2 regions of the Streptomyces sp. NPDC048275 genome follow, and region 1 is predicted to be linked to the other one. Evidence: riboswitches for the same ligand, from Rfam matches in the RefSeq annotation. Region 1 holds a riboswitch; the other holds the start of a gene.
What was found. A riboswitch is a leader RNA that binds a small molecule or an ion and turns the genes downstream of it on or off. The one in region 1 is predicted to bind thiamine pyrophosphate.
Positions count from the first base shown of each region.

Region 1 (5,888 bases):
CCACGACATAGTGTTCTTCCTCGCTCCCGACGACGAGTCTGCCGCTGCGACGCGCCGGGGGGACCTGGTCAGGCCTTTGAGTCTGTGAGCTGCCGTTTCATTGAGCCGGACAGTGCCATCGCGGAGTGGGACATGTACTTCAAGGAGCCCTCTGCCGAGGTCCCGCCGATTGAGCAGCTCCTTGGGTGGTCGTGGCCGGAGTGGGTCACTGCCCCCTTGAACGATGGCGTTGAGGTGTTCGCTCTGCCGCAGCGGTTGACGCTGGCGTTGGCCAACGCCAGCTCCACCGAGCTGGAGGAGCTGGCAGGTCGCTGGACCGCGAGGCTCAGGTCTGCCGACGGGGACGATATGACCGACGATGATCTACTGGCGGTCCTGCAGGGAGTGTCCCGGCTAGCGGCGTCTGCGGTGAGCACGGGTGGTGGCCTCTACAGCTGGAGCGTCTGACCGTCCGGTGGAACCTCTTCGGGCAGTGGCATCGCCATCGGCTTGGGCGACAACCGGGCTGAAAAGTCGGATCAGGTGACAACAAGGCCGACCATCTGGTGACAAGCAACGTGCCCACCGAGCTGCTCAAGCCCAGGTCTGCTGGTGAGCCGCTGACATCTATCTCGACCAGTCACAGTTCCGAGTCGCGCAGATCGCATACGTTTTCGATTGCCCGCACCGCTACGCCGTCGCGTCCTTCAGGGGGCGGGACGGATCCGACAGCAGTTCCGGGTTCATCGGCGTACCCGCCTCGATCAGGCGGCGCCCCTGGGCCAGGTCCCTGGGCCGGCCGACGGCGAGGAGGGCGACGAGGCGGGCCTCGCGGAGCCAGCAGACCGTCCAGCCGGCGCCCGACGGGTCGCCGCGCCAGATCGTCGTGTCGGCGAACGCATGGTGGCCGGCGTACTGGACGAAGCGGCCGAACTGCTCGGACCAGAAGTACGGGACCGGGTCGTACGCCGCCGGCACCTCGCCGATGATGTTCGCCGCCACCGTGCGCGGGCCCTGCAGGGCGTTGTCCCAGTGGTGGACGAGGAGTCGCTCCTCGTACCGTCCCGAGGGGAAGGAAACGCAGTCGCCCACCGCGTAGACGTCCGGCACGGAGGTGCGCAGGTGCGCGTCGGCCACGACCTCGCGGTGGGCCCCGAGCTCGATGCCTGAGTCGGCGAGCCAGTCAGTGGCGGGGCGGGCGCCGATACCGACGACCACGGCGCCGGCGGGCACCCGGGAGCCGTCGTCCAGGATCACCGCGCCGGGCTCGACGCTCTCCACGCGCGCGTGGGTGCGCAACGACGCCCCGCTGTCGGCGTACCAGGCCGTCATGGGGTCGGCCACCTCGGCGGGCAGTACCCCGGCCAGCGGCCGGTCGGCGGCCTCGACGACGGTCACCGCGCACCCGGCCTCGCGCGCCGCGGTGGCGAACTCCGCGCCGATCCAGCCCGCCCCGACGACCACGATGTCGTGCTGCCGGGCTAGCACGGGGCGCAGCCGCTCGGCGTCGTCCAGGGTGCGCAGCAGATGGACGCCGGGTACGCCCTGCGCGCCCGGCAGCTGGATCGGTTCCGCCCCGGTCGCCAGGACCAGCACGTCGTACGGCACCGGCCCGGCCTCGGTGTCCAGCTCATGGTCCGCGGGGCGCACGCCCAGCGCCTCGCAGCCGAGCCGCAGTTCGATGTCCAGTGCCTCGAAGTCGACGTCGAAGGCGGAGCCCTCGGCCTTGCCGAGCAGCACCGCTTTGGACAACGGCGGGCGGTCGTACGGTTGGTGGGGCTCGGCGCCGATCAGCGTCACGCCGCCGGTGAAGCCCTTGTCGCGCAGGGCCACCGCGGTCTGCACTCCGGCCATGCCCGCGCCAACGATGACGACCTGCCGTCCCGTACGCCCCTGTGCCTGCGTCTGCTCGCTCACCTGATCACCATAGACACCTGAAAATCCGTCAGTCAGCGGACGTGCTCAGTGACCTGTTCCACATTGCCCGTCGAACGTGCGATCTGTTCGACCTGTTCGACCTGTCCGGCCTGCTCCACCTGTTCCACCACGCTCGTCCCACTGCCCGCCTGAGACTCCCACTCCCAGGTCTCCTCCAGGCGCAGCCGCCCGTCGGGAAGCTCTACGACGAGCGACACGCAGTGCCCCGAGGACGTGGCGCCGCCCCGCTTCAACTGCACGTACCGGAAATCGAGGCGGTCGCCCTCCCGCGTCCCCACGAGATGGCCCCGCACGACATCCCCGCCCGCGTACTCGGCCCAGATCTCGCCGTCCCGCTCGTGATAGGCGAACCGGGTGCGGGTACCCACCTGTCCCGGCGCCTGATCGGCGACCGGGGCGAGGACGAGTCCGTCGAGCGAACGGGCCATGGACGGAGGCTCCCTTACTGAGACATACGGCAGCGGGCTACGCTAGCCAACGTGCTGCATCTCCCGGGGGACGCCCCCCGGACCCCAGCACAGAAAACCACTCGCGGGAGCCCGGACGCACCGGGCTGAGAGGGAGGCTGGCGGCCTCCGACCGTACGAACCTGATCCGGGTCATGCCGGCGAAGGGAGGGGCTGGACGCCCATGTCGCCTACACGTACACATACCTCAGACGTCCTTGTCATCGGGGGCGGAATCATCGGTCTCGTCACGGCCTGGCGGGCCGCTCAGCGCGGGTTCGCCACCGCGGTCGTGGACCCCGAGCCCGGCGGCGGAGCCGCGCGCGTGGCGGCCGGAATGCTCGCCGCCGTCACCGAGCTGCATTACGGCGAACAGACCCTGCTGGGCCTGAACCTCGCCTCCGCGCGCCGTTATCCCGACTTCGTGACCGAGCTCACCGAGGCGACGGGCCAGGATCTCGGCTACCGCCGGTGCGGCACGCTTGCGGTCGCGCTGGACGCCGACGACCGCGCCCATCTGCGCGAACTGCACGCCCTGCAACAGCGGTCGGGGCTCGACTCGGAGTGGCTCAGCGGTCGCGAGTGCCGCCGTCTGGAGCCGATGCTCGCGCCCGGTGTGCGCGGCGGGCTCCGGGTCGACGGTGATCACCAGATCGACCCACGGCGGCTGGCGAAGGCCCTGGTCACAGCGTGCGAGCGGGCCGGAGTGAGGTTCCACCGGGCGTGGGCGGAGCGGCTGACCGTCGTACGGGATCGGGCCGCCGGGGTCGTCACCACGGACGGCGACCGGCCGACGGCGGGGCAGGTGGTGCTCGCCGCGGGAAGCCTCAGCGGGAAGCTCGCGGGCGTCCCCGACGACGTACTGCCGCCCGTGCGTCCCGTGAAGGGGCAGGTGCTGCGGCTGAGCGTGCCGCAGCGGTACGCGCCCTTCCTGAACCGGACCGTGCGGGCCGTCGTGCGCGGGAGCCAGGTCTATCTGGTGCCGCGCGAGAACGGCGAGCTCGTCGTGGGCGCCACGAGTGAGGAGCTCGGCTGGGACACCACGGTGACCGCGGGCGGGGTCTACGAGCTGCTGCGCGACGCCCATGAGCTGGTCCCCGGGATCACCGAGCTGCCGCTCACGGAGACGCGCGCCGGGCATCGCCCCGGTTCGCCCGACAACGCGCCGCTGCTCGGGCCGACCGGACTCGAGGGGCTCCTGCTGGCCACCGGCCACTACCGCAACGGCGTCCTGCTCACGCCCGTCACCGGGGACGTGATGGCGCACGTCCTGACCACGGGGGAGCTCCCCGATGTGGCCCGCCCCTTCACCGCCGCGCGTTTCAGCGCCGCCGCCGTCCGCACGGAGCAGCCCGCATGAACATCTTCGTCAACGGAGAGCGGCGCCCGATCGCCGCCGACACCGCCCTCGACACGCTCGTCGCCACCCTGACAGCGGCCCCGTCCGGTATAGCCGCCGCACTCAACGAAACCGTCGTCCCGCGCGCGCAGTGGTCGTCCACGTCCCTCTCCGAGGGAGACCGTGTCGAAATCCTCACCGCCGTCCAAGGAGGCTGACCCATGGCCGACGATCCTTTTGTCCTCGGGGGTACGACCTTCTCGTCCCGTCTGATCATGGGTACGGGGGGTGCGCCCAGCCTCGATGTCCTGGAGCGGGCGCTCGTGGCGTCCGGCACGGAGCTGACGACGGTCGCGATGCGACGCGTGAACCCTTCGGCGCACGGGTCGGTGCTGTCCGTGCTCGACCGGCTCGGCATTCGCGTGCTGCCGAACACGGCGGGGTGTTTCACCGCGGGAGAGGCCGTACTGACCGCCCGGCTCGCGCGCGAGGCGCTCGGTACCGAGCTGATCAAGCTGGAGGTCATCGCCGACGAGCGCACGTTGCTGCCCGATCCGATCGAGCTGCTGGAGGCGGCGGAGGTGCTGGTCGACGACGGGTTCACGGTGCTGCCGTACACGAACGACGACCCCGTGCTCGCGCGCAGGCTCGAGGACGTCGGGTGCGCCGCGATCATGCCGCTCGGGTCGCCCATCGGGTCCGGGCTCGGGATCCGGAACCCGCACAACTTCCAGCTGATCGTGGAGCACGCGCGCGTGCCGGTGATTTTGGACGCGGGGGCCGGTACGGCGTCGGATGCGGCGTTGGCGATGGAGCTCGGGTGTGCGGGTGTGATGCTCGCCTCCGCTGTGACGCGGGCGCAGGAACCGGTGTTGATGGCGGAGGCCATGAAGCATGCGGTGGACGCTGGGCGGCTTGCGTGGCGTGCGGGGCGGATTCCTCGGCGGCGCTTTGCCCTGGCCTCGTCTCCTGAGGAGGGCGTGGCGCGGTTGGATCCCGAGCGGCCTGCCTTCTAGCCTCCGGCGCTGCGGTTTTTTCTCGCGCCCGCGCACCGCCCGTTTCCGGTCGATCGGAAGGTGGGCGTCGCCCGTGGGGGCAGCTCGCCGTCGGCGGGTGCGGCCTGCGTTGTCGTGGACGGGGGGCGAGGTGCGTCACAGGTCCGCTGCAGTCCCGGGCCTGTACGGGCCGAGCGGGCAGCGTTGACAGTGGCGGCTCGTACACTCGCCTGCGTGGATACGACCCTTCAGGACCCGCTTGTCGGGCGCGTGCTCGACGGCCGCTATCGCGTCGACGCACGGATCGCGGTCGGCGGGATGGCCACGGTCTATCGGGCCCTGGACACCCGCCTCGACCGCGTGCTCGCGCTCAAGGTGATGCACCCGACTCTGGCCGCCGACGGCTCGTTCGTCGAGCGGTTCATCCGGGAGGCCAAGTCGGTGGCCCGGCTCGCGCACCCCAATGTGGTGCAGGTCTTCGACCAGGGCACGGACGGGTCGTACGTCTATCTGGCCATGGAGTACGTCGCCGGGTGCACCCTGCGCGACGTGCTGCGCGATCGCGGGGCACTGCAGCCGCGGGCCGCGCTGGACATCCTGGAGCCGGTGCTGGCCGCCCTCGGCGCCGCGCACCGCGCCGGGTTCGTGCACCGCGACATGAAGCCGGAGAACGTCCTGATAGGGGACGACGGCCGGGTCAAGGTGGCGGACTTCGGACTGGTACGAGCCGTGGACACCGTCACGAACACGACGGGGGCCGTTCTCGGCACCGTGTCGTATCTCGCTCCGGAGCAGATCGAGCACGGCACCGCCGACACCCGCGTCGACGTCTACGCGTGCGGCGTCGTCCTCTACGAGATGCTCACCGGCGACAAGCCGCACTCCGGGGACTCCCCCGCCCAGGTGCTCTACCAGCACCTCCACGAGGACGTACCGGCTCCGTCGGCCGCCGTGCCGGGGATGGCCTTCGCCCTGGACGAGCTGGTCGCCTCGGCGACCGCCCGCAACCCCGAGGTGCGCCCGTACGACGCGGTGGAGCTCCTCGGCCAGGTCCTTCAGGCGCGGACCGGGCTCACCGCCGAACAGCTCGACGCCGTGCCGCCCCGGGCGCTCGCCTCGGGCCACGGCAACGCCGAGGACCGTACGAGTGTGATCCCGCGCTCGCTGTCCCTGCCGCGGCTGCTGCCGGTG
Region 1 is NZ_JBEZLR010000004.1:123,458-129,345, forward strand. Features, by position in the region: gene AB0D57_RS04505 (hypothetical protein) at 133-447, shown strand; gene AB0D57_RS04510 (FAD-dependent oxidoreductase) at 670-1,896, opposite strand; gene AB0D57_RS04515 (hypothetical protein) at 1,929-2,345, opposite strand; TPP riboswitch at 2,439-2,550, shown strand; gene thiO (glycine oxidase ThiO) at 2,548-3,723, shown strand; gene thiS (sulfur carrier protein ThiS) at 3,720-3,920, shown strand; gene AB0D57_RS04530 (thiazole synthase) at 3,924-4,718, shown strand; gene pknB (Stk1 family PASTA domain-containing Ser/Thr kinase) at 4,932-5,888, shown strand, end outside.

Region 2 (5,888 bases), on a different contig from region 1:
CGGGCTCGGCAGACACCGCGGTGACGGGAAGGACCGGGGCCCGCGCTGATGCAGCGCGGGCCCTGCCCCGTGCGCGGCACACGCTCGTACGCTCCTCGGCGAGCGGGCTCAGACGATGCCCAGCTGCCGGGCCGCGGTCACCCAAGCCGGGAACTGTGAGAGCAGCCGGTCGTACAGCGCCGGGTCCGGGACACGGCTGATGTCGTCCACGGCGAAGAACCCGACGTTGTCGACGCGTCGTCCCGGCAGGGTGTCGAACCGCTCCAGCACCCCGTAGTTGGACCGTCCCAGACCCACGAACTGCCAGAAGATCGGCTCATCCACCGCTTCCAGCAACTCCTTCTCGATCTCCCTGTTGCGGTAGACACCTCCGTCGGAAAAGAAGAGCACCAGCGTGGGGTCAGCGGCCGGATGCTCACGAACATACGAGCGAACCTCCGCGATCGCCTTCTGCTCCTCGTTCTGGATACCGACCGCCCGCATGTCCACCTGCCCCGGCAGCAGGCCCTTCCGCGGCTTCTTGCGCCGGAACAGGCTCAGCTCGCCGACCTTGACATGGAGTTCGAGCCACTCGGGCAACTCGCCCAGCCTCAGATCCGGCAGCCGGGCCGCGTTGGAAGCGAATGTCCACGCCTGCATCACACCGTCGTCGTCCAACTGCGCGGCCACCGCAGCCATCCGCTCCACCACGTCGGCCACGACGCCCTTCGAGTAGAGGAAGGACATGGAACCGGAAGCATCGAGGATCAGCACGACACGCGCCGTGACACCCACCGCACCGTGCTTCCGCAGACTGACGGCCACCTGCTCCTTGCGCAGTGAGAGCCGCTTGCGCATATCGACGGGCAGCTGCTCCTCGCCCTTGCTGAGGCTTGCTGCAGACGGTGTTGCGGTGGGTGTGGGTGCGGAGGGGCCCAAGGACGCGGCGGACACGGGCGTTGCCGCCGGCCTCGGGGGCATCTGCGGCGTCGGGGGCGTCGACGGGATCTGCGGGGCAGGCCCGGGGATCCCTGGCGTAACCGCGGCCGAAGCCGCCGGAGGGGTTGCAGGGTGGACCGGAGACGCATCCATGGACGCCTCCTCATCGACGCTGATGCCGAAGTCGGTTGCCAGGCCCGCGAGTCCGGACGCATACCCCTGTCCCACGGCGCGGAACTTCCACTGACCGCCGCGCAGATACAGCTCACCCCCGATGAACGCCGTCTCCGTCGTGGCCTCCATCTCGAAGCGCGCGACCTCCTGCTGCGTTCCGGCGTCCAACAGCCGCAGCGTCAGTCCGGACAGCTCACCGAAGGTGCCACCGTCGGCCGAGGCGCACAGAACGACCCGCTCGATCTCCGTTTCCAGGGCGCGCAGGTCCACTTCGACCGTGTCCGTCGTCGCATCGGCATCCCGCCGCTTGCCGAGATGGCGTACGGCGCGGGAGGCATGCTGCGGCTGGTTGTAGAAGACGAAGTCGCCGTCGTCCCGCACCCGTCCACCCACGCCGAGCAGCAACGCCGACGCGTCCGCGTCCGGTGCACCGGCTCCGCCTCTCCAGCTGAGCACGGCCTGCAGTGCCCCAGCGGTGACGGGAAGATTGGCGCCCTTGCTCATGGCTGTCGATGTCATGCGCCCAGTCTGCCGAGAGAACGCGGCCACGGAGCCGCTCGATGCACAAACATCCGCTTCGACCGGCCCACGGACACACTCACCACATACCTGCGCCTCCTCAAAGGAGACAGCAAAGGATTCAGTTTCGGCAGAGGCCGCCGCACGCCCCCTGACCGCGGTCGAGCGGCTGAGGAATGCCCAACGAAACTGAACTATGGCGGTGCTTCCTGGTCGACTGCCCCAAGGAGCACCGCCGTTCCAGCAATCAGTCTGTCAGCGGCAGGTAGACCCTGTTCCCGCTCGCCGCGAACTCCTTCGACTTCTGGAGCATCCCCTCGGCTACCTCCTCCGCCGTCGCCCCAGCGGCCGCCGTACCACCGAACCGCTCCGTGATGCTTTGGCTAATCTTCATGCTGCAGAACTTCGGGCCGCACATGGAGCAGAAGTGCGCCGTCTTTGCCGGCTCGGCCGGCAGGGTCTCGTCGTGGAACTCCCTTGCCGTATCCGGGTCCAGGGCCAGGTTGAACTGGTCCTCCCATCGGAATTCGAAGCGGGCGTCGGACAGCGCGTCGTCCCATACCTGCGCACCTGGGTGCCCCTTGGCGAGGTCGGCTGCGTGGGCGGCGATCTTGTAGGTGATGACGCCGGTCTTGACATCATCACGGTCAGGCAGGCCCAAGTGCTCCTTGGGCGTGACATAGCAGAGCATGGCCGTGCCCCACCAGGCGATCATCGCGGCACCGATGCCGGAGGTGATGTGGTCGTACGCCGGCGCGACGTCCGTCGTCAGCGGGCCGAGCGTATAGAACGGAGCTTCATCACAGATCTCCTGCTGAAGGTCGATGTTCTCTTTGATCTTGTGCATCGGGACATGTCCCGGGCCTTCGATCATCGTCTGTACATGAAAACGCTTCGCGATCGTGTTGAGTTCCCCGAGCGTCCTCAACTCCGCGAACTGCGCCGCGTCGTTGGCGTCCGCGATCGACCCGGGTCGCAGCCCGTCGCCCAGAGAGTACGTGACGTCGTAGGCGGCGAGGATCTCGCAGAGTTCCTCGAAGTTCGTGTACAGGAATGATTCCTTGTGGTGCGCCAGGCACCAGGCCGCCATGATCGAGCCGCCGCGCGAGACGATGCCGGTCTTGCGGTTCGCGGTGAGCGGCACGTACTGCAGGCGTACACCCGCATGGACGGTCATGTAGTCCACGCCCTGCTCGGCCTGCTCGATAACGGTGTCCTTGTAGATGTCCCAGGTCAGCTCCTCGGCGTGGCCGTCGACTTTCTCCAGGGCCTGATAGAGCGGCACCGTGCCGATAGGGACAGGGGAGTTGCGCAGGACCCATTCACGCGTGGTGTGGATGTTGCGGCCGGTGGACAGGTCCATGACCGTGTCAGCGCCCCAGCGGGTTGCCCAGGTCATTTTCTCGACCTCCTCCTCGATGGAGGAGGTGACAGCGGAGTTGCCGATGTTGGCGTTGACCTTCACCAGGAACCGCTTGCCGATGATCATCGGCTCGATCTCCGGGTGGTTGACGTTCGCGGGCAGTACCGCGCGGCCGGCGGCGATCTCCTCACGGACGATTTCAGGGTCGACGTTCTCGCGGATCGCCACGAACTCCATCTCGGGCGTGATCTCGCCGCGGCGAGCGTATGCGAGCTGTGTGACCGCCTCTCCGGGACGGCCCCGGCGCGGCTGGCGCGGCCGCCCCGGGAAGACGGCGTCGAGGTTGCGCAGGCCCCCGCGCGGCGAGGTGTGCTTGATCCCGTCGTCCTCAGGACGGACGGGACGACCCGCGTACTCCTCGGTATCACCGCGGGCAGTGATCCAGTTCTCGCGCAGCGGCGCCAAGCCCCTGCGTACGTCGGTGTCGGCCGTCGGATCGGTGTACGGACCGGAGGTGTCGTACAGCGTGACGGACTGCCCGTTGGTGAGGTGCACCTGACGGACCGGCACCCGTAGGTCGGGGCGAGAACCCCCGACGTATGCCTTGTGCCAGCCGATGGACTTCCCGGCCTCCTGCGGCTGTTCGCCCTGGCTGGAGGCAGGCGTGCGTACGTCCTTGTTGGTCATGAGACCTACTCCCTACGCCGGCATTACCCGGTAACAGGTTCAGCGGTCGACGCAGCGGCTTCCGTCTGCCGATGTTTCATGTGAAACATCGCTAAGACGAAGGTCAGCGCCCTCTCAGCCCGGTGCTCCGAGCTCCCGCGTGTGCAAAGGTGCCTCCACGCTAGCGTCATATCTGGCGCGGTGAACAGAGGGCCTCCGCCGTTCTTGCGATGATCGGTCGGTGACCACATCGCAGAAGCCCTCGTTCCCACCGCCCGAGCCGCCGCGCCGACCCGGCTCCGGTGACGGCCATGGACATGGCTCCGATAACGGCCACGGGCATGGACCGGACGGCGACCGTGGCCCCGGGCCCGGAGATGGGCACGGCCCCGGAGACGGACACGGATCGGGCGGCGGGCACGGATCGGACCACTCTCACAGTCACAGCCATGGCCCCGCCGCGCCTGTCTCCAAGCACCTGCGCAAGGTCATCGCCGCGGTGCTGATCCCCTTCGCCGCCGCGGTCTTTGTGGGTCTCCTGGTGCTCTGGCCCGGTGGTGCCCCGTCTCACGAGCGCACCGGCGTCGGCTTCGACCGGCAGACCCAGCAGGCCACCGTCACCAAGGTCGACAAGGTGGACTGCAAAGCCGTCAACGCGTCGGGGGAGACCCCGACCGGCGCCACGTCCACCGCCGAAGGCTCCTCCGCCCAGCAGCAGGCGACGGGCGACTGCAAGAAGGCGACGATCCGGGTCGACACCGGCAAGGACAAGGGCCGTACGTTCACCGAGATCGTCCAGCCCGACCAGTCACGGCAGTTGCACCAAGGCCAGAAGGTCGTGGTCGCATACGAACCCTCCGCGCCCAAGGATCTGCAGTACTCCGTCAGCGACGTGAACCGGAAGTTCCCCCTGGCGCTGCTCGCCGGGATCTTCGCCGTGGTCACCGTGGTGGTGGGCCGGATGCGCGGCGTCATGGCGCTGATCGCGCTGGCCGTCAGCTTCCTGATCCTGACGTTCTTCATCCTGCCCGCGATCCTGCAAGGCTCGGATCCACTGATCGTGGCGATTGTCGGGGCCAGCGCCATCATGCTGATCGCGCTGTACATGTGCCATGGCCTCTCGGCCCGCACGTCGGTGGCGGTGATCGGCACGCTGCTCTCGCTGGTGCTGATCGGCGTACTCGGCTCCATGTTCATCGGCTGGGCCGCGCTGACCGGCAACACGGACGACAACACTGGACTGATCCACGGCTTGTATCCGTCCATCGACATGAGCGGTCTACTGCTCGCCGGCGTCATCATCGGTTCGCTCGGTGTCCTCGACGATGTGACGGTGACACAGACGTCCGCGGTCTGGGAGCTGCACGAGGCCAATCCGACGATGGGCTGGCGCGGTCTGTACCGCGCGGGCATTCGGATCGGCCGCGACCACATCGCGTCGGTCGTCAACACGCTCGTCCTGGCATACGCCGGCGCCGCGCTGCCGCTGCTGCTGCTCTTCTCGATCGCGCAGAGCAGTGTGGGCGCGGTCGCCAACAGCGAACTGGTCGCCGAGGAGATCGTGCGCACTTTGATCGGCTCGATCGGTCTCGTCGCCTCAGTGCCGGTGACCACCGCGCTGGCCGCCCTGGTGGTCTCGGCGGACCGGCCAGGGGGCCCTGCCGTCCCCGTGGAGCCCGCCGGGAGCAGGACTCCGGTGCGTGGCGGGAGGGGGCGCCGCCGCAAGCGCTGAAGCCTCCTGGCACGCCTCACTTGTGAGGAAGCGTTACTCCACTTGGGGGTACCAGAGCGCTGTCAGCCCGCGCTCTGCTCCTCCGCGAGGATCCGGTCCAACGCCTCGTCGAGGTGGGCGTCGAAGTCGGCCAGCGAACGCTCCTGCCCCAACGGCACCAACTTGTCCGTGCGATCGAGGAATGCCACGAGCGGCGCCGCCCCGGACCGGAACAGCGCGTGGTCGCTGCCCACCTGAAGCCGGATCAGCACCTCGCCGAACGCGTCCGGATCGGCGGGCGCGATGTGCACATCACCGTCGCCGCACGGCCGGCCCACGCCGTCGATCAGCAGCTCCCGCCCGAACGCCCAGGTCACGGGCGCATCTCCGGGCAAGTGGAAGGTCAGCCGCACCGCGTAGGGATCACAAGTCTCGTATCGCAGCTCCACCGGAATACGGAAGGAGAGCTCCTCCGACACGAGGAAGCTCATCATGATCTCTGCCTGTACCGACTCGCGCATCGCCTACCCCGTCGTT
Region 2 is NZ_JBEZLR010000018.1:70,065-75,952, reverse strand. Features, by position in the region: gene AB0D57_RS14025 (VWA domain-containing protein) at 109-1,611, opposite strand; gene thiC (phosphomethylpyrimidine synthase ThiC) at 1,859-3,661, opposite strand; TPP riboswitch at 3,654-3,810, opposite strand; gene AB0D57_RS14015 (YibE/F family protein) at 3,882-5,372, shown strand; gene AB0D57_RS14010 (SsgA family sporulation/cell division regulator) at 5,435-5,872, opposite strand.
Region 2: it holds a riboswitch for thiamine pyrophosphate, as region 1 does, so the genes downstream of both, thiC (phosphomethylpyrimidine synthase ThiC) here and thiO (glycine oxidase ThiO) in region 1, are expected to answer to the same signal.